3 regions of the Marinomonas maritima genome follow, and region 2 is predicted to be linked to each of the others. Evidence: predicted binding sites of a transcription regulator. Region 2 holds the regulator's gene; each other region holds the start of a gene.

Region 1 (6,747 bases), on a different contig from region 2:
GAGGTGAACGCAAAGAAGAAAATAGCCACTGCCACAAAATACTGCCCTGCGCTGCCGATATGTGTTGTCACTGCGGTTTGAGTCAAGGTGATTCCTGTTTGACCGTTCCCTAACGCACCAGAAAGTAGAATCATCAAGGCGGTTGCAGTACAAATTAGGATGGTGTCAATGAACACACCTAATGATTGAACCATACCCTGTGATGATGGATGGTGAGGGTTGGGTGTGGCCACGGCTGCGATGTTTGGCGCTGAGCCCATACCAGCTTCGTTCGAGAACAAACCGCGTTTTATACCATTCAGCATTGCCCCTAACACACCGCCAGCGGCTTGTTCGATGCCAAATGCGCTTTTAAAGATGAGTGCGAACGCAGCAGGAACTTCGTCGATGTTCACGAAAATCACGTATAACGCGACCAAAAGATACAGCACGGCCATAAATGGCACGACTATTTCGGCAAAGCGTGCGATTTTCTTGATACCGCCGAAGATCACAATCGCTGCTAATGCCATGATCACCAAGCCTGTTACGTTAGTATCAATCCCAAACGCGCCTTCCATAGCACCCGCAATGGAATTTGCTTGTACCGCATTGAAGACTAGGCCAAAGGCTAAAATAAGCGCCAGAGAGAAAACCGCGCCAGCCCAAGGGGCTTTTAATCCTTTACTGATATAAAAAGCCGGACCGCCACGCAATTGGCCATTTTGGTCGCGCATTTTATAAAGCTGTGCAAGCGTGCTTTCAGCGTAAGCCGTCGCCATGCCAATTACAGCAACAACCCACATCCAAAAAATGGCACCAGGTCCTCCTAAGAATAAAGCGACTGCCACACCGGTCATGTTGCCAGTTCCAACTCGGGAGGCAAGACTTGTACAAAGTGCTTGAAAAGGAGAAATTCCACCACGGTCAGATTGCGGTGCTTTAAGAACGGTGCGAATAAATTCTGGAAAATGGCGGATTTGGATAAAGCCTAAACGCAATGTGAAATATACCCCCACCGCTAGGAGGCCATAAATGAGGATGTAGCCCCAGAAAATCGTATTTAAAAAGTCTATGATAGCGGCCATGTTAGGCACTCCCTTAATTCGATAATATCGATTGTTTTATTGTTCGTGGGTTGAATGATAGGAATGCATTTTGATAAAAATGCACCCTAAGAAACGCGCAGAAGCTTAAAAAAGTGTGCAAGATTAGCGAATTTATTGAAAACCGCAAGGCAAAAACCACGATAATGTGCACAAATAGTGCATAAAAAATGGGTTTACTCGGTTTGGATAAAGCGGGCTTAATTTGAAGGGGAAAATGACGTGGCACCATGAGCTGCAGGGCGACCCATGGTTAACCAATCAAATTTTATGCAATGCCGGTTGATGACTTGATTTTATGAATTAATGGTCAGTAGGCGTTTGGATTGGTCGGTAAGGCGAAGTCTTTTGTTTGAATCGGGTCTTGCTCTGCCTTAGCCCATTTTTTGTCTAACGGAATGACGCCAGCCCAAACAGGCCAATCGTTGTCTTCTGGGTCATCAATCGGCGGTTCCGCTCGCATCTTGATTGACGCTTCTTCTATTTTGATTCGAACTAAGCCTGTGGCTTTTATCTCTATGTCATTGACGGGGCGTAATTTTTCCCAGCGGCCGGGGCTAACTTTGTCTAAAAATAGTTTAAATTGACGAACTTTTTCTTCTTTATCATCAATCAGTTCTGGAACTCCAAATAAAGTCACGGAGCGATAGTTTACTGAATGGTGCATCGCTGAACGCGCCATGACCAAACCATCCAATTGGGAAATGTTGATGCACACCTTTTCAGGTTCGTCGATTGGGCCTTTGACGTTACGTGCTTTGGAATGAGCGTGCCAGTAGAAGTAGTCGCCTTCGCGCCAGTGGCACGTTGGTGTGACAAAGACTTGTCCGTCTTTCGTTTGACCAACATGGCACATTAACGACGCATCCATAATATTAAACGCAGTTTCTTTGTCGTATTGAGCGCGGTTTGGCCCACGCTTCACTTTACTTAATGCTGTTTCGAGAGAGTCGCTCATCATGCTTGTCCTAACTATTTTTTAAAGGTCCAATTCGTAATAAAAACTTTGGCTTTTACTAAAGCCAATTTTTTTATACAGAGCTTGCGCGGGCAGGTTGCTTGCAGAGGTTTCTAGTACCAAACCTCGTGCGCTGGTTTGTTTCGCCAGTTCTTTGGCGTTTTCTATGAGCTTTTCTGCAATGCCTTGTTTGCGATAATTTGCATCGACAAAAAGGTCATTTAGCAACCAGAGTTTTTTTAGTCCTGTTGACGAAAAAAGTGGGTAGAGTTGAACAAAACCAATCACGGTATTGCCTTGCATGCTGTCCTCAGCAATGAAAATAACAGACTCTTGTTGTTCTATTCGAGTTTGAATAAAGTTCGTTGCCAGTGCGATATTATTTTCACATTGATAAAAATGTCTGTATTGCTCAAATATCGAGACAGTAGAGTTCAGGTCTTCTAGTTCTGCTTTGCGGATGTTAATCACCTGTCGTATGTCCTTTTAATGATTGTGGATGGCAAGGGATAGCGCTATAAACAACAGTAGCCAAATCTGGCTTCTTTAAAAATAGCCAGAATGAATATAAAAAATCAGGCCAGTTATGAAGCATGCGATTGCTAGTTTACGTTTTTCATTAGATGAAAATGGAGCACCCTATTACCAACAACTGATGGGACAAATTCAGCAGGGCGTGGTATCGGGAGAGTTGTCTGTGGGCGACAAACTGCCCTCTTCTCGTTTTTTGGCTGGGTCGTTAGGCGTGTCACGAAGTACCACATCACGGGCTTATGATCAGTTAATTGCAGAAGGCATTTTAACCAGCGAAGAAAAGCGCGGAGTGTTCGTTGCGGCGTTGCCGATGGTGAGTAATCGCTTGAAAAAAACACCAAACTCTTCTGCTCCATCTACTCCGAAGGATTCAGAAACGTTGGCATTTGATTCGGGTGTTGATGTGTCCGTGTTTCCAACCAAAGAGTGGGCAGCAAGTATGCGGCGAAGTTGGTTAAATCCAGATTTAACCGTATTGCAAGGCGGTTATTTAACTGGGTATCCAAGTTTAAAAGAAGCCATTGTCGACTATTTGTATCGCGTTCGTGGCCTTGAGTGTGTGGCTGAGCAAGTGATTGTGACGGCGGGCGCTCGTGATTCATTGTTGCTTCTGCAGCATGCAATCACGTTATTGGCTCGCTTGGAAACGAATTCCGGTGAGCGCTTAGATACTCCAACCATGAAATGGTGGACGGAAGAGCCCACTTACCCGCCCATCCGCGAGGCGATCCGTTCGCATGAACAAACCGGTGCGCTGCTGATTGACGAAGAAGGACCGTGCCTGCCCGCGAGTGACATTGTTTCGAATGTGGCGGTAATGACACCAAATCGACAATACCCACTTGGCGTGAGCATCAGTTCTGCTCGCCGTCAACGCTGGATTCAAGCGATGCAGATGACGAATCCACGCTGGTGGCTAATAGAAGATGATTACGATAACGAGTTTGTGTATCAGGGCCGGAGTAATGTGCCATTTATGCAAACAGTGAGTGTTCATGATCAAGCAAAAGATCGGGTTTTCTTTGTGGGCAGCTTCTCAAAAGTGTTGTTTCGCGGCTTAAGGTTGGGGTTTATTGTCGCACCTGTGATACATGTGCCAGTCTTACAGCAAAGCCAACGAGAATTAGGGTCATCCGCGTCGTTACCGATTCAGCCTGCGGTGGCGGATTTTATGCAGCAAGGCCATTTTGACCGACATATGAATCGTATGCGTCGTCATTATCGACTTAAGCGCGATGCGCTGTTAATTTTATTAGAGGCGCATTTAGCGACGTGGTTTGATTGGAAAAAACCACGCGGCGGTATGCATGTCTTGATTGAAATTAAACCCGAATTTATTTCTTTGGTTCGCACAGAGGCTGTTTTAGATCAGAGAATTGCCCACGACATCGCCAAGAACGGTATTCTACTTTCTACCTTGTCTGAGCATTTTTCTCACAAACAGCATCATGACGGTCGATTTGGCTTTGTGTTGGGGTTTAGTGGGCCATCGGAAGAAAAAATGCGAAAAATAATTATCGCACTAGAAAAGTGGTTTACCGAGACATTAGGCAATGTGTAAGACTTACAAATTGTAAGGAATTTGTACTGAAAGAGTGCTAACCTCTGTGTTTTAACATTCAGTTGTCAGAATTTACTCAAGACAAGAATGTGAATTTTTATGAAAAGACCGTGAAGCAAACAGAAACAAAGGCTAAACTAGACTTTGTGCGACTGTTTTAATTTTGCTATATTTCGCACACTTAAAATCGTATGACGCGAATAAAAACAGCATTTTCATTTTAGTTTTTATGGGTTGGATGAAGAAATTGAACATTTTTCAAGACATTCTGCATTTTTCTGTGCATTCGTTATCCAGCGTTTTGGCGGCCTCTGTGCGTCCATTTATTACCATACCTTGCTTGTTTTTGTGCGTTTTTGTATTTACTACATTATTCTCTTCATCTGTCGAACCTATTCTTAATTCGGGGCTACTTTTTGGTCTCGCATTAATCACCCTGTTATTGGTTAGTTATTTGTCCCTTATGATAAATATCAACCCTGCTCGCCAAAAAATGGCCTTCTTTTTAACTCGTGTTGATGCTCCTAATGAGTACTTCAGTCGTGCTGAGGCACGATGCACGAAGAGATGTAGAGCTCCCTTTTTCAGATTTAGGTGATCCAAAAAAACCATTGCTGCGTTAATACTCTTAACTAGGTAATGGTCTTTGTGCTGTTTTCAGTGTGGTGATCTTTACTGAAATACCCGGCATTGCCGGATTTTCGTTCTGTTGCTTGATGGTCAGGCGGCAGTTTTGTGAACCTCGGGGTTAGAGGATGATTCTCTTGTTAACTCGTATCCTAAGTAAAGTCGCTTTGGCGGTAATGGTGGGCTTGCTCGCCGGTTGTCAGGGTGGTGTGCTCGATCCTAAAGGGCAAGTTGGTATTGAAGAAAAGCAACTAATTATTGTTGCCACTTTATTGATGCTTCTTGTTGTGATTCCTGTCATCTTCATGACGCTTTATTTCGCTTGGAAATATCGTGAAGGTCGTGACGAAATCTACGAACCAAAATGGTCGCATTCCACAAAAATTGAAACTATAGTTTGGGCGATTCCAATCGTCATCGTCATTATTCTTGGCGTGATCACATGGAAATCTACTCATGCATTGGATCCTTACAAACCTTTGAAATCGGATAAAGATCACATCAATGTTCAGGTCGTTTCGATGAACTGGAAATGGTTGTTTATCTATCCGGACCTTGGTATTGCTTCTGTGAACGAGCTTAGATTCCCAGCAAACGTTCCTGTTGCTTTCCAAATTTCATCTGAAGGCACGATGAACTCTTTCTTCATTCCGCAACTGGGTAGTCAAATTTACTCGATGGCAGGCATGGTGACTAAGCTTCATTTGATTGCTAATGAACCAGGTACGTTTGATGGTATTTCCGCAAATTACAGCGGTGCCGGATTTACTGGGATGAAGTTCAATGCGATTGCCACTCCAACAGAAGCTGATTTTGATGCTTGGGTTGAAGGTGTTAAGGCTGGAACTCATGATGTCATTAACAATGGCATATTGGATCAAGCAGCCTATGAAAAACTAGCTGAGCATGACCTAGATGAACATCATATTGAACCAACACCTGTTCAATATTACAACTCAATTGTATCAAGTATTTTTATGGACAACGTTATGAAGTTCATGAAAGACCACGGCAAAGTTGAGTTGCTTAAAGGGACAGTGTTTGATTCTAAAATGATTCACGATAATTCCAGCCATGGTGAAATGAATCATGGTGAAATGAACCATAGTGATATGAATCATGACGAGTCTCAAAACTCATCGCATGATATGCATACGGAGGCTGAAAAATAATGTCTGCACTCTTAGGCAAACTATCGTGGGACGCTCTTCCGTACGACCCGATTGTTATTGGCACATTATGTGTCGTTGCAATCGCGGGTTGTGTACTCGCTTTCCTACTTATTAAGTACAAATTGCTCGGCGTACTCTGGAATGATTGGTTGACCTCTGTTGACCATAAAAAACTGGGTATAATGTATATCGTTCTGGCATTAGTGATGCTTATCCGTGGTTTCGCGGATGCCATTATGATGCGTTTGCAGCTCGCGCTTGCAACGAACGGGGATCCGGGTTATTTACCTCCAAGTCACTACGACCAAATTTTTACGGCTCACGGTGTCATCATGATCATCTTTATGGCAATGCCATTTATGATAGGTCTGATGAATATTGTTGTACCGCTACAAATTGGTGCTCGTGACGTAGCTTTCCCATTCCTAAATAACCTTAGCTTCTGGCTAGCGGTGTCTGGTGCGATATTGATTAATATTTCATTGGGGCTTGGGGAATTTGCGAAGACTGGTTGGGTAGCCTATCCGCCACTCGCTGGCTTGCAATACAGTCCAGGGGTCGGGGTTGACTACTACATATGGGCACTGCAGATATCCGGTATCGGTACGACATTAACAGCAGTGAACTTCTTGGCTACTGTTTTCAAAATGCGTACACCAGGTATGAAGTTGATGGATATGCCGATCTTCACTTGGACCTGTACTTGGGCCAATATTTTGATTGCTGCATCATTCCCGATTTTGACTGCTGTTCTAGCAATGTTGACGCTTGACCGTTACTTAGATTTCCACTTCTTCACGAATGATGGTG
Region 2 (6,747 bases):
CAACTACCTGGACCTGGCTGCATTTACCTAGAGCAAACACTGAAATTTCGATCGCCTGTTTTTATTGGACAAGAAGTTGTGACAACAGTGACTGTGACGGATATTAATGTGCGTCGTCGCCGAGCGACGCTAAAAACGGTGTGCGAGTGTGAAGGTAAAGTGGTTGTAACAGGTGAGGCGACTATTATGTTGCCAGCCGCAGTTTAATCATCGCGACGGTAATAAAACACTAAAAGGAGCGGAAACCCGATACTGTAGGGATTCGCTCCTTTTTTATGTCTCGTGATTCATTACATAGACATAACGATTCGCCCTGTAATTTCACCTTTCTCCATGTCTTCAAAAATGTCATTAATGTCTTCGAGTCTCTTTTCTTCAATAATCGCTTTTACCTTGCCACGAGCCGCAAATTCCAAACATTCTTCAAGGTCTTTTCTGGTACCAACAATGGAGCCAACCACACTGACACCATTAAGAACGGTATTGAATATAGGTAATGCCATGTCTTCTGGTGGTAAACCAACCAATACACATTTACCTCCACGCCTTATGACATCATAACTTTGTCTAAAGCCAACCTTGCTGACCGCAGTACAAACACTGGTGTGTACACCACTCGTTGTGTCGAGAATGCTTTTTACAACATCGTCGGTTTTAAAGTCAAAGTAATGTTCAGCACCAAGCGACATGGCTAGGTCTCGTTTTGGTTTACCTGTATCGACCGCCACCACTCTTAATCCCATAGCGACCGCATATTGAACCGCTAAGTGGCCTAGTCCGCCAATGCCAAAAATAGCTACCCAATCTCCAGGTTTAGCCATTGATACTTTAAGCGCTTTATAGGTTGTTACGCCGGCGCAAAATAATGGCGCCGCATCAATATAGCTAAGGCCTTCGGGGATCTTTACGACATAGTCAGCATGAGCGGCACAAAATTCAGCATAACTACCATTGACTGAATAGCCTGAGTTTTGTTGGGACAAACATAGGTTCTCATTACCACTAAGGCAGTATTCACAGTGGCCGCATGCACTATAAAGCCATGGAATGCCAACTCGATCTCCATTTTTCAAATGCTTTACAGCGCTTCCGACTTCAACGACTTCACCAACCCCTTCATGTCCAGGCACCAAGGGCAGCGTAGGCTTTACCGGCCAATCACCGTGGCAGGCATGTAAGTCCGTATGACAAACACCACAAGCATGGATTTTAACGAGTATTTGGTGAGGTTCAATGATAGGTTTGGCGATATCTTCGATCTTTAGAATAGAGCCAAACTTACTAGCAACAGCCGCTTTCATAACACACCCCCAATGGATAAATAAACTCGCACACAGATTAGCTGAGTAACTAGAAGGGAAAGGCGACATAGATCAAGTTTATTTGAATTAGGTCTCATTTGGCCGACAAAGCGCACGATCGTGAAAATATGAGGCATTTTTCAAAAAAGACTGTGATTTCCTAAGTAGCGGGCCTATATTTAGTAGATAAAACAAGGGTTAGAAGGGCTAGTTCACACCATGAAAATTCAATTACTTATGATCATTGTCGTGATTGTGTCGTCTTTATTGACGATATCTCAGCGCGCCAATGCTCAAGAAGTAAGTCAATTTCGTTGGTTAGAGCCTACTGTAGAGCAAAGGTGTGATGAGGTCGTTGTTCCAGATCAAGAAAATGGATCTGATAATGAATGTACTACTTTTTGCTCTTTTCGCACCGGTAGTTGTGCAGTAACGTTCACTTCTATTCGCTCTTACCGCTTTCCTATTGTCGCTAACGTTAACGACAGTATTCATAATCCACGAGCCCCACCCTTTTCATTGATATAGCCGACCCAAATCATTTTTCTATTTTTTTACTGGGGTTCTATCATGAAAACACTAACTTATGTCTCTACAAAAAACGTAAACAATCTTATCTGGCCTGCCACAACAGAGGATATAAATATTTATTCTTCTGCCTTGTCTGTTTTTACAGATTTTACAACAGCAGGGCCACGAGTGATTGAGTCCAGTACGCGTGCGGACGAACTTGTTCAATTGATGAAAAAAGAGCATGTACGGATGAAGATAGTGGTTGATGCAGATAATCATTTTATTGGCGTTATTAGTCTTGATGATTTGTCTGAAGATGTCTTTATCAAGCAGGTAGCTAATGGATTTAAACGTTCAGAATTGATGGTTGCTGACTTGATGAGAGCAAAAGAAGGGTTACTTGCGCTGTCTTATACTTCATTGAAAAATTCAGACATTGAGTCGCTTCTGTTTAGTCAGCGACACAATTTACTTCAACATTTACTTGTTATTGATGAAGACACCAAAGCAATACGAGGTGTGATTTCGTCTAACGATGTTGTTCGTCAGCTTCGATTGGATATCGATGTTGCATTTTCTAGTTTTGCATATACTTATCAAAGTGCAATTCTTGGATATAAAGATCATGCCAAAAAACTAAAAGTCGCTTAACAATCGATTTATCATTTTATAATATAAAAAAGAGTCTAGATTTTAAGTAATCTAGACTCTTTTTTTGATTACTTTTCTTTCTTCTCTATCCAATAGTAATAACAACCGCCCTCTTGTTCTTGCTGTATTAATTTATGGCCAAGAAATTGACAGAACTTCGGAATGTCGCGCGTTGTTGAAGGATCTGTCGCGATGACCTTTAAAATGGCTTTGGCAGGCAGCTTGCGCATTTCAACATGCAACATCATTACAGGTTCTGGGCACAGTAAATCGGTTGCATCAAGTAGAGCGTGGTGTTCCATAGTCTTCCTCTCAATGTTTAATAAATAATTATCTATTCAATGAAAATATTCAAAGCTTTGTGAGCCATTTAAGTGTTTGCTTGTAACCAGTTATGAGTGCTAGTTGCCAATTCTGAAATGGTGTCGTTTATTGTTCTACCGTGTTTTTTCAGTGTTTTAAAATCATGATCGGCGCCTTCTACCCAAATAATTTCAACAAGGTTCGGTAGCGGTTGTTGGCTGACCCATTCATAAGAACCGAGCTGATCTCTTGTTCCTTGAATAATGAGACATGGAACCTGAAGTTTTGATAGGAAAGACAATCTATTTTTTTCGGGCTTACCTGCTGGATAAAAAGGAAAGCCGAAACAGACTACCGCTTTTACCATAGCAAGCTCTGTTAGCTGCGTCGCTACTCGTCCCCCCATTGATTTGCCACCGACAATACAGGCTTGTTCATGTTTAATTAAATCACTGTATTCGGGAATCAGAGTATTGAAACGAGGTGGTGGTCTTCTTTTGCCCGACTGCTCCTGCTCTTGCATGTAGGAAAAAGTGACAGGAATGACAGTGTGCTTTCTTTGCTCTGAAATTGCCTCACAAAGTCGCTTTAAGAAAGGGTTATTGTGACCTGCACCTGCGCCATGAGCGATATAAAAAGGGAAAGTATTCATGATGACCATTTTTGAAAATGGTATTAGATCAGATTCGAGAAAGGGTTAGAACCTTGGTGGCTATAAAACACAAGGTTTTTCATTCAAACTTTCTTAATCGGGGTGGTAATCATTGATTTAGATCAGAAGATTACACGCAACAAAAGAGTACACTCCTATTAGAAATTTTAATAGGAACACACCATGATCTGGGACTCTTCACTTATTGGCAAGTACGACTTATCTGGACCTCGCTATACTTCTTACCCAACTGCGCCACAATTTGACTCAACGATAAATAAAATAGCTTTGATCGATAAAATGCTAATGCCATCAGAAAAACCGCTTAGCTTGTATTTCCATATTCCTTTCTGTGCCCACCTTTGCTATTACTGCGCCTGCAACAAAATTGTGACTAAACAGTATGATAAAGGTATCGAGTACGTTGAACTCTTGGGTGAGGAGATGAGACTGCGCAGCCTTATGCTGGATCGCACAAGAAAAGTAACGCAGTTGCATTTTGGCGGAGGTACGCCGACCTTTTTAACAGAAGAGCTTATTAGGTCGTTGTTTAGTGACATAAAGCAGCATTTCAACTTGATTAACGACGGAACTCAAGATTACAGTATCGAAATTGACCCGCGTGAAATTACGCACTCTAAGCTTAAATTACTAACTGAAATGGGCATTAATAGAATCAGTATCGGCGTTCAAGACTTTGATTCTAAAGTTCAAGAGGCTATCCATCGGATTCAACCTATAAAAATGGTTGCCGATTTGGTTGGCTATGCAAGAGAGCTAAATATTAAGTCTATAAACTTCGATCTAATCTATGGCCTACCCTATCAATCAATGGAAGGTTTTAGGGCGACGTTAGCGGATGTCGTCGCGTTATCGCCAGAAAGAATCTCTCTTTTTAATTATGCTCATTTGCCAGAACGGTTTCGATCTCAACGGCGCATATTGGATGAAAGCTTACCAGCACCAAGTATGAAGCTTGATTTGCTAAAAATGAGCATCGAATCTTTAATTTCGGCCGGATATGAATACATTGGAATGGACCATTTCGCAAAGCCCAGTGATAGCTTGGCCAAGGCACAAAAACAAGGGCGATTACAGCGCAATTTTCAAGGTTACACTACGCACGCTGGTACAGATTTAATTGCTTTTGGCGTCTCAGCTATTAGCGATTTAAGTGGTACTTACATGCAAAATTATACGGATCTTTCACATTATAGGAGTAGTATTGAGAAAGGTCAGCTCGCCATTGCCAAAGGGTATATCAGTGACGTGGATGATCGGATACGCCATCAAATTATCATGACGTTGATTGCTCAATTTGAATTAACTACAGCACTCATCGAGCAAAAATATAACATTAGCTTCTTTGAATATTTCGCCGAGGAGGTAGACAATCTAAAGCCTATGATCGAAGATGGCATGGTTGAAATTGATTATTATGGAATGCAGGCCACGATTAAGGTTACGGAACGCGGCAGATTGCTTATTCGCTGTATTTGTATGGTTTTCGATAAGTATCTAAGTAGCACCATAAAATACTCAAAAGTAATTTAAAAATCGAGATCAGGGAGATTTACATGTCAATGGCACACACGCCGTCACGATTTAATAGTCCACTCACATCGCAGTGCCAAAACTGCAGTTTGAGTGCGTTATGCCTACCCATTGCATTAGCGGATGAAGACATCAACAAACTAGATCAAATCATTGAGCGTAAAAAACCTCTAAAAAAAGGTGAGTTTTTATTTCGTCAAGGGGATGCCTTCCACTCTGTTTATGCCGTTCGTTCCGGCACCTTAAAAACGTTTAACATTACGTCTTATGGAGAAGAACAAATCACAGGCTTTTATTGCCCTAGTGAGTTAGTCGGTCTTAGTGGAATTGACTCAAATAAGTACCCTGTTTCAGCAAAGGCTTTGGAAACAACAACAGTATGTGAAATTCCATTTAGTCACTTAGAAGACCTTTCTGTTCAGATCCCTTCTTTAAGGCACCAATTATTTAAAATAATGAGTCGTAAGATTTCTGATGATCAGCAAATGATGGTTTTATTGGGTAAAAAGAATGCAGATGAAAAAGTGGCATCTTTTTTACTGAACTTATCTAATCGGTTTAAAATACGTGGTTATTCGGCGTCATCGTTTCGTTTGTCTATGTCTCGTGGTGAGATAGGGAATTATCTTGGTTTAGCGGTTGAAACTGTGAGTCGTGTGATTACACGATTCCAAAAAAGTGAATTAATACACGTCGATGGCAAAGAAATCGAAATACTCAATTTTCCCGAAATGCAAAAACTCATTGGGGTTGCTAGCGATTGTGGTAAAATTGCTCGAATTTGATTGATATATTGAGGCGCTACTAGATATGCTTTACGACGATTTTTATGTTAAATCACTAATACAAACTGTAGAAGACTGGCCAAAAGAAGGCGTTAGCTTTCGTGATATTACGCCTATTTTTAGCGACCCTAAAGGCATGAGGATGGTGGTAGACGCTTATGTTCATCGTTACATATCCACGGACATTTCTCATATTGCTTGTATTGATGCTCGCGGTTTTTTGATCGCGGCAGTATTGGCTTACGAGCTGCAGAAACCTCTTATTTTAGTTAGAAAAAAAGGCAAACTTCCAGGTAAAACCATTTCACAGAAATACGCTTTAGAGTACGGTGAGGCGGAATTAGAAATTCAAGAAGGCGCAGTAAAGGCTGGAGATGAAGTGTTGTTGTTTGATGATTTGATTGCCACTGGTGGTACGCTTTTCGCGGCGATTAAGTTATTGACTAAGCAAGGTGCAAATATCAAAGAAGTCGCAGCGATTATTGACTTACCAGACCTTGGCGGAAGTCAGAAGTTAAGAGACAGTGATATTCCTGTCTTTAGCCTGTGCGCCTATGATGGAGAGTGATTTTAGTTAACATCAAAATTATAAAAAAGGTGGTCAAGGTCTAATTACGTTCACTTAAGGGTTGAATTTAATGGAGTAGCCTCAGAAAATCCGATTAAGAAAGCTTAATCGGATTTTTTTGTGTCTATTCAGCAGTTACTTCTTAGCATCGATGAACTTCATGTATTCTCAGGTCACTCGACCTTCACTCTGAATATTCCAGTTCCGTATTAACTCTTTCTTCAAGCGCAAGCATCAGGCACGACGCTTACCGGAAGATCAAGTTCTTTGGTTAGTCTTGGGTGTGGCTCTTTTTCGGGATGAAGCGATCGAAGAAGTCGCGAGATGCTTAAATATTTTTTCAGAAGGGTTGGTGGCATCGGAGCAGCTCCTTACCAAAAGTAGCGCATCTCAAGCAAGGTAGCGACATGGTTTGGTGGC
Region 3 (6,747 bases), on a different contig from region 2:
CATCGATTGCAGGCCCGTTGTTGTGTACGTGAATCACTACCGAGTCCGTGTTCATGCTCGCCTCAATGCAGAGTTCCCCGTCCGGCTGATTGCGTGAAAACGCCACGGCGTTGTCGATCAAATTAATAAAGACTTGCTGAAGGCGCTGCGGGTCGGCTTCTAATATGATTGATTCGGCGATGTTTACCTCGCAAGAAACGCCTTCTAACTGAGCCGGCGCCACAATACTCTTCACCAAGGCGCGCAATGGCGTCGCGCTGATTTGCAGCGTCAATCCACCGGAATACACCAGCATGTCGCTGACCAAACGATCCGCGCGTTTCAGTTGAGTTTGAATATGCTGACGTGTTTCTGGCGGCGAATCATAAGCCGCCATGGCGATAATATTAAGCGGATTACGCAATTCATGCGCCATCGCCGCTGACAAGCTGCCGAGCTCGACAAGATGTTGTTCATCCAAGCGTTTCCGCTCCGCAACCGCCAATGCCAAAGAGCGTTCCAACAAACCACAGCTGGTCGAAAACAAGGAGCCAAACACTTCTGCCGTCAGTCTCATTCCTGGGCTCGCATCATTCCAGCCTATCAATAAAAAACGCCAGCCCGACTCGGATCGAAACACACTCAGCGCCAATGTTTGTCCATTGTCTGCCTGCTTTTCATCAACAGAATCCAATCTTATATCTACGTTTTGCCTGATCTGAGAAGACAGTAAACGCTCACCAATGCCAATCAACTGAGTCCAGTCTTGCGCTTCTTTTAACTGACTCGACCACACTTCCAGCACGGTTTCATTCAATACCGCACCAGGGTAAATAACACGAGAGATAAGTCGATTTAGAGGCTGATAAATCAACGCCGACATCACTAACATCAACACCGAATACAACCATAATTGCCAGCTTGGAACATCCGCTAGCGCCTGTAAACCAACTCGACCCGACACCACACTGATCACGGCAATCAAACACAGAATCACCAGCATCATGGCGACCCAAAGCAAAGCGCGGTTGGCAAAGGCGTTGACGGAAAGAATTTGATAGCGCACCACGGCGTAAACCAAGAGCAACAAATACGTCGGTAATAACAGCATAGGATACGGAAACCAGCTAATACCAAAGGAAGGAAACACAAAGCTGGTTGCTAACAACAAGCCCCAAGCGCCCACACCAAACATGGCGAGAATCGAGCGCTTTTTATTGCCCGAATGACGATACCAACCGAACAACAAAACCCCGTGCGCCAGCATACCGGTCAAGACGGTATACGCCAGATTCCATGTTCCTGCATCGGTAAAAATGAAGAACGAACGCGTGTCTAAAGTGCCAATGGAGTCACCCGCGCCCATCCACCAGCTTTGTAATACCACGGCCAAACTGGTGGCGTAAAACCACGGAATGGCTTGCAGCAGTCGATCAAGCATGACCTCTTTCGCCGCGCCAGAATTTACAAATCGAATGGCAAAATGCAGAAAGAACGTCGGCATGAGCGGGTTCGCCAAGATGATATGAATCCCCACTGTTTCATACCCTTGGAACAAGACAACGTGACCAAAACACCAAATGGCCATCATGATGGCAAAACCCGCCAAGGCCTGTAGATCGCCTTGTTTACGGGCGCGCCACAGTAACCAAGCCGCCACCAGAAAACCACACACGCTGGAAACCAACATGGCCACTTCGAACAGTAATGAGAGCGTCAAACTGTAAACCTCGTTTACACCAATAAGTGTGGAAATCGTAAACCTCTTTTACGGCTCACGCAAAATTAAAAATTATTCCTTTAAAATCAAATAGATAAAGACATTAAAAAATTGGCCTAGCGATTGCTATTAGATAAGCAACTTTATTGATCTATCTCAATACTTTCCTTATTAACGGAGTAGGCATTATGAATACTGGCTTTTTTATGACTGAAATCATCGCACTTTTTAGCATTGTGGGCTTGGCCTTATTTCCTTTAGCGTTACAGCAAATGCGCACGATTAGAATCAACAAGAACACTTAATGGTTTACAACTTATGCCTTTCACTCGTTTCTTCTGTTAAATAGGTTAATACTAAAATGGACCTCGACGTCGCTATCTTATCTCGTATCCAGTTCGCTTTTACGGTGAGCTTTCATATCATTTTCCCCAGTATCACCATTGGTTTGGCCACGCTGATCGCGATTTGGGAAGGTTTGTGGTTGAAAACTCATAACCCTTACTATTTGCAGCTCGCCAAGTTTTGGATCAAGCCTTTCGCCATCACCTTCGGCATGGGTGTGGTCTCTGGCATCGTGTTGTCTTACGAGTTTGGCACCAACTTTTCCAAATTTTCTGAAATCACCGGCGCAGTACTTGGACCATTGATGGCGTACGAAGTCTTAACCGCATTTTTCATGGAAGCCGGCTTCTTGGGTGTCATGCTATTTGGCTGGCAGCGCGTCGGTCGTAAGCTGCATTTTTTCTCTACCCTTGTGGTAATGACTGGTACTTGGATTTCTGCATTTTGGATCATTGCGGCGAACTCTTGGATGCAAACGCCAACCGGCTACAAGATCATTAATGGCAAATTTGAAGTCGAAAGTTGGATGGAAGTCATCTTCAACCCTTCTATGCCTTACCGTCTCACTCACATGGTCGTCGCATCGTTGATCACCGCGACCTTCGTGGTGGCTGGCATTAGCGCGTATTACCTATTGAAAAAGAAGAACATTCCTTTCGCCAAAAAAGGCTTATCCATGTGCATGTGGTTTGCCTTGGTACTCACGCCGCTGCAAGCGTGGATTGGCGACATGCACGGTTTGAACGTGCAAGAACATCAACCAACGAAACTCGCCGCGATGGAAGGCATTTGGCCAGCCGAAGAAGCAAACGTACCGCTGTTGCTGTTCGCGATGCCAAACATGAAAACCGAATCAAACGATTATGAAGTCGGTATTCCCAATCTCGGCAGTTTGATCTTAACGCATTCTTGGGATGGCGCGGTGCAAGGTTTGAAAGCCGTACCACCAGAAGACAGACCCAATGTGCCGCTGGTTTTTTGGTCGTTCCGCGTCATGGTGGGTATTGGATTTGGCATGATGGGCATCGCTGTTTTGGCGCTGTTATTACGCCGCAAAGGTCGCTTGTTCGAGAACAAACCCTTCCTTGCTTTGGTCACGCTATTTACTCCTATGGGTGTCATTGCGGTTCTGGCTGGCTGGTACGTGGTCGAGATCGGTCGGCAACCTTGGATCGTCTACAACTTGGTGCGTACTTCTGAAATCGTCTCGCCGTTACCGCCGGAGCGCGTGCTCTTTACTCTGATCATGTTTGTGATTATTTACAGTTTACTGATCGGCGTTTACCTCTACTTCATGCGCAAGCTAATCAAGAAAGGGCCGCCGTCAATGGCAGCGCTGGAGCAGCAACTCATCGGTATGAAAGCGCCGGGATACGCGTTGGCTTGGGTGAAAACACTGCAACATAAAGAACTGCAAACTAACGAACCACAATCTAACGAATCACAAAACAAAGCACAGGGAGATAAATAATGGATTTGGCTCTTTTCTACTTCCTTGTCTTAGGTTTCGCCATTTTTATGTATGTGTTGCTGGATGGCTTCGACCTAGGCATTGGCATTCTCTACCCTTGGTTTAATCAAGACGACGAACGCGACCACTTAATGCGTTCTATTTCACACGTTTGGGATGGCAATGAAACCTGGCTGGTGTTTGGCGGTGTGGTGTTATTTGCTGCGTTTCCGGCTGCTTACGCTGGTATTACGTCAACCTTTTATTTACCTATTATGCTAATGCTGTTTGCATTGATCTTTCGCGGCGTGGCGTTCGAATATCGCTTCAAATCCGATACATCTCGACCTTATTGGGATGTCGCCTTTAGCGCAGGTTCGGCAATCGCCGCGTTTTGCCAAGGTATGTTGCTGGGTTCACTCGTACAGGGCGTTCCAACCGATGTTGATAGCTTATCCAGTTTACATTGGTTAACGCCGTTTTCTATCCTCACGGGATTTTCTGTGATGGCAGGTTATGCATTATTGGCCGCATGTTACTTGTTCATGAAAAGTCGCGGACGCATTCAAGCCCACTCGGCCAAATTGGCTAAGCGACTCTTGCTCATCACTATTTTAGCCATGGTTATCGTGAGTTTATGGACCGTGGCCAGCCAAGTAGACATTCGTCAGCGCTGGTTTTCTGGCCTCAACTTCTTGTGGCTATCGCCCTTGCCAATTATCACCTTGGTTGTCGCCGTATTGGCGTGGAAAGACTTACACCATCATTCCATCGGAGAAAACCACCACGAGGGTCGACCATTTTGGTACGCCGCTACGCTCTTTTTACTTGGCTTTGCCGGTCTGGTTGTCGGGTTATTTCCTTACCTGATTCCAAGACAATTAACCTTTATGGACGCCGCGTCACCAGACAGCAGCTTGCTTTTCCTCTTACCTGGCATTTGTATTTTTGTGCCGCTGATTTGCGCTTACACCTTTTGGGGTTATCGCGTCTTTGCTGGCAAAGTAGAAGATTATCAGGAGGGATACTGATGCTAAAACGCCTCCAAGCTAAACTGGCCAAACTCAAATCATGGCAATGGTTTTTGCTTCTTTATTTAGCGGGCTTTGTCGCCGTGTTTTCAGCATCGTATGGCATTAAGTTATTGATGACGGGGTTGCCATAATCTCCTATTGCGCTATGTGGAACAGATCATTTTATGGTCTGTTCCAATCTGTGTCCTCCGTTCTTTCTTAATCTGTCCATGTGCAAGCTACCTTAAAACACGTAGAGTGATGAGCTTCTTTTTGCTCCAACATCACGGTTAAGGATTCACTATGATTCGCAAGGATATGTTTTTAGCGCTCATTATTATTGTGGCATGGGGCTTTAACTTTATTGTGATGCGCTGGGGGTTGGATGAGTTAACACCCATGATGTTAGGTGGCTTGCGATTCTTGGTCATCGGGATGATTGGCTGTTTCTTCTTTTCTCGTCCGAAAACACCGCTGCTTTGGTGTATTGGCTATGCCTTGTCGTTGAACTTCGGACAATTTGCATTTTTATTCAGCGCCATGTCGTTTGGTATGCCAGCGGGATTGGCGTCTTTGGTTCTACAATCTCAGGCCATTTTTACCCTGCTGTTTGCTGTTCTATTATTAAAAGAAGCGGTTCGTCCTTATCAAGTACTCGCCATCGGGATTGCCATTGGCGGCTTAGCGGTCATCGGTTTTGATAATGACGATTCCACCATGACGGCACTTGGGTTTGGTTTAACCTTAGCGGCGGGCTCTAGCTGGGCGCTGGGTAATATTTTCACCAAGATCATCAGTCGAAAAGGCTATGATGCCAATCTAAATCTCATCGTTTGGTCGAGCTGGGTGCCAGCGATTCCTTTCTTCTTATGCGCGTATTTTATCGATGGCGGCGACATCATGTGGAGCAATATCGTAAATTTGAACCTAAAAACCATGGCAACACTGGCGTATTTATCGCTGTTTGCAACCTTGGCAGGATACGGCTTATGGAGCTATTTATTATCTCGTTATCCGGCGGCAACCGTGGCCCCACTGACATTAGGCGTGCCTGTTGTCGGACTGACGTCGGCAGAAATTTTTCTGTCTGAAACGGTGAGTATCATGCAATGGACAGGAATTTTTATTGTCTTATTAGGCTTGATATTAAACACATTCGGCGGCCGCTGGCTAAAAAAAGTTAGCCAGCGGGACACTTAAATTTTAACGTAACTATTTGATGCGGTGATTATTCTCTCCGATCATTTTGCTCATCTATTTTATCGGCAAGACGAGCAACCTGTGCTTGTAACTCAGAGATTTGAGCTACCAATGCGTGATGGTTATTTTCTTGATTCTCATGCTCTTCTTCTGCGGTTTCTCGTGTCATTACATCCAGTACAACGCCGACCATCATGTTTAAAAATACAAATGCCGTTAAGAAAATAAAGATGATGTAGAAGATCCAGCTGAACGGATAGACTTCCATGGTTTCGTACATGACATCGGTCCAATCCTCGAACGTGGCCACTCGGAACAGTGTCAGCATTGAGATGGCGATGTCACCCCACAGCGTCTCGTTGACTTGATGGAAGAAGATAGAACCAACGGCGGCAAAAATATAGAAGATGATGAACATCAACAAGGCGATGTAGCCCATCTTCGGAATGGCTTTGAGCAAAGCGTTAATCAAAAAGCGTAAATCTGGAATGATAGAAACCAGACGCAAGACTCGGAACACTCGCAGTAAGCGTGCGACAAGAATCATCTCGGTTTCAGAAATCGGCATTAAGCTACCGACAACAATAACAGTATCAAAAATATTCCAAGGATCTTTAAAGAAATGACGTTTATCGTCGCAGGCTAGAAAACGCAAGCTGAGTTCGACAAGAAAGAAAACGGTAATGAAGTTATCTAAATAATTAATCGCTTTATCAATACCATAAGGCAAAGAATAGGTTTTGGCGCCAACCGTTAATGCGGCAACAATAATGATGCTGATGATAAAGCCTTGAAACCACGCACTGCGCTCGATGCGCTTCATCGTAGTAAACAAACTTTCAGAACGACTTGTTTCCATTACTTCTACCTAATATGCAAAATCGCGACAATAAATTCCTGACATAAAGACAGGTGCCGCCATATTAAGTTCATATCATTCAGAATAAAAGCAGAAGATTACCAGACAATAAAACTTACCCATTATGTACGTTTAACCCGCACGACCTTCATAATTTCGACTGGAATGCCTGCGACCATTT

The links. The regulator FNR, encoded in region 2, switches genes on or off when oxygen is low (the NO sensors DNR and NnrR bind a similar motif). The targets are predictions, from matches to a motif close to TTGATNTANATCAA.
Region 1: the regulator FNR is predicted to act here: its motif matches at 4,602-4,615, upstream of cyoA (ubiquinol oxidase subunit II).
Region 3: the regulator FNR is predicted to act here: its motif matches at 1,846-1,859, upstream of M3I01_RS16095 (cytochrome ubiquinol oxidase subunit I).

Annotation. Positions count from the first base shown of each region.
Region 1 covers NZ_JAMZEG020000005.1:105,582-112,328, forward strand. The annotation lists gene M3I01_RS17890 (alanine/glycine:cation symporter family protein) at 1-1,067, opposite strand, end outside; gene M3I01_RS17895 (pyridoxamine 5'-phosphate oxidase family protein) at 1,396-2,043, opposite strand; gene M3I01_RS17900 (GNAT family N-acetyltransferase) at 2,065-2,514, opposite strand; gene pdxR (MocR-like pyridoxine biosynthesis transcription factor PdxR) at 2,630-4,138, shown strand; gene cyoA (ubiquinol oxidase subunit II) at 4,894-5,937, shown strand; gene cyoB (cytochrome o ubiquinol oxidase subunit I) at 5,937-6,747, shown strand, end outside.
Region 2 covers NZ_JAMZEG020000002.1:786,955-793,701, forward strand. The annotation lists gene M3I01_RS09700 (MaoC family dehydratase) at 1-207, shown strand, start outside; gene adhP (alcohol dehydrogenase AdhP) at 291-1,301, opposite strand; gene M3I01_RS09710 (hypothetical protein) at 1,521-1,829, shown strand; gene M3I01_RS09715 (CBS domain-containing protein) at 1,872-2,465, shown strand; gene tusA (sulfurtransferase TusA) at 2,534-2,767, opposite strand; gene M3I01_RS09725 (alpha/beta family hydrolase) at 2,836-3,420, opposite strand; gene hemN (oxygen-independent coproporphyrinogen III oxidase) at 3,604-4,974, shown strand; gene fnr (fumarate/nitrate reduction transcriptional regulator Fnr) at 4,998-5,759, shown strand; gene M3I01_RS09740 (adenine phosphoribosyltransferase) at 5,785-6,327, shown strand; partial or broken gene M3I01_RS09745 (transposase domain-containing protein) at 6,454-6,747, shown strand, end outside.
Region 3 covers NZ_JAMZEG020000004.1:202,828-209,574, forward strand. The annotation lists gene M3I01_RS16090 (sensor histidine kinase) at 1-1,699, opposite strand, end outside; gene M3I01_RS16095 (cytochrome ubiquinol oxidase subunit I) at 2,061-3,515, shown strand; gene cydB (cytochrome d ubiquinol oxidase subunit II) at 3,515-4,525, shown strand; gene M3I01_RS16105 (hypothetical protein) at 4,525-4,659, shown strand; gene M3I01_RS16110 (EamA family transporter) at 4,811-5,707, shown strand; gene M3I01_RS16115 (ion transporter) at 5,736-6,566, opposite strand; gene M3I01_RS16120 (hypothetical protein) at 6,689-6,747, opposite strand, start outside.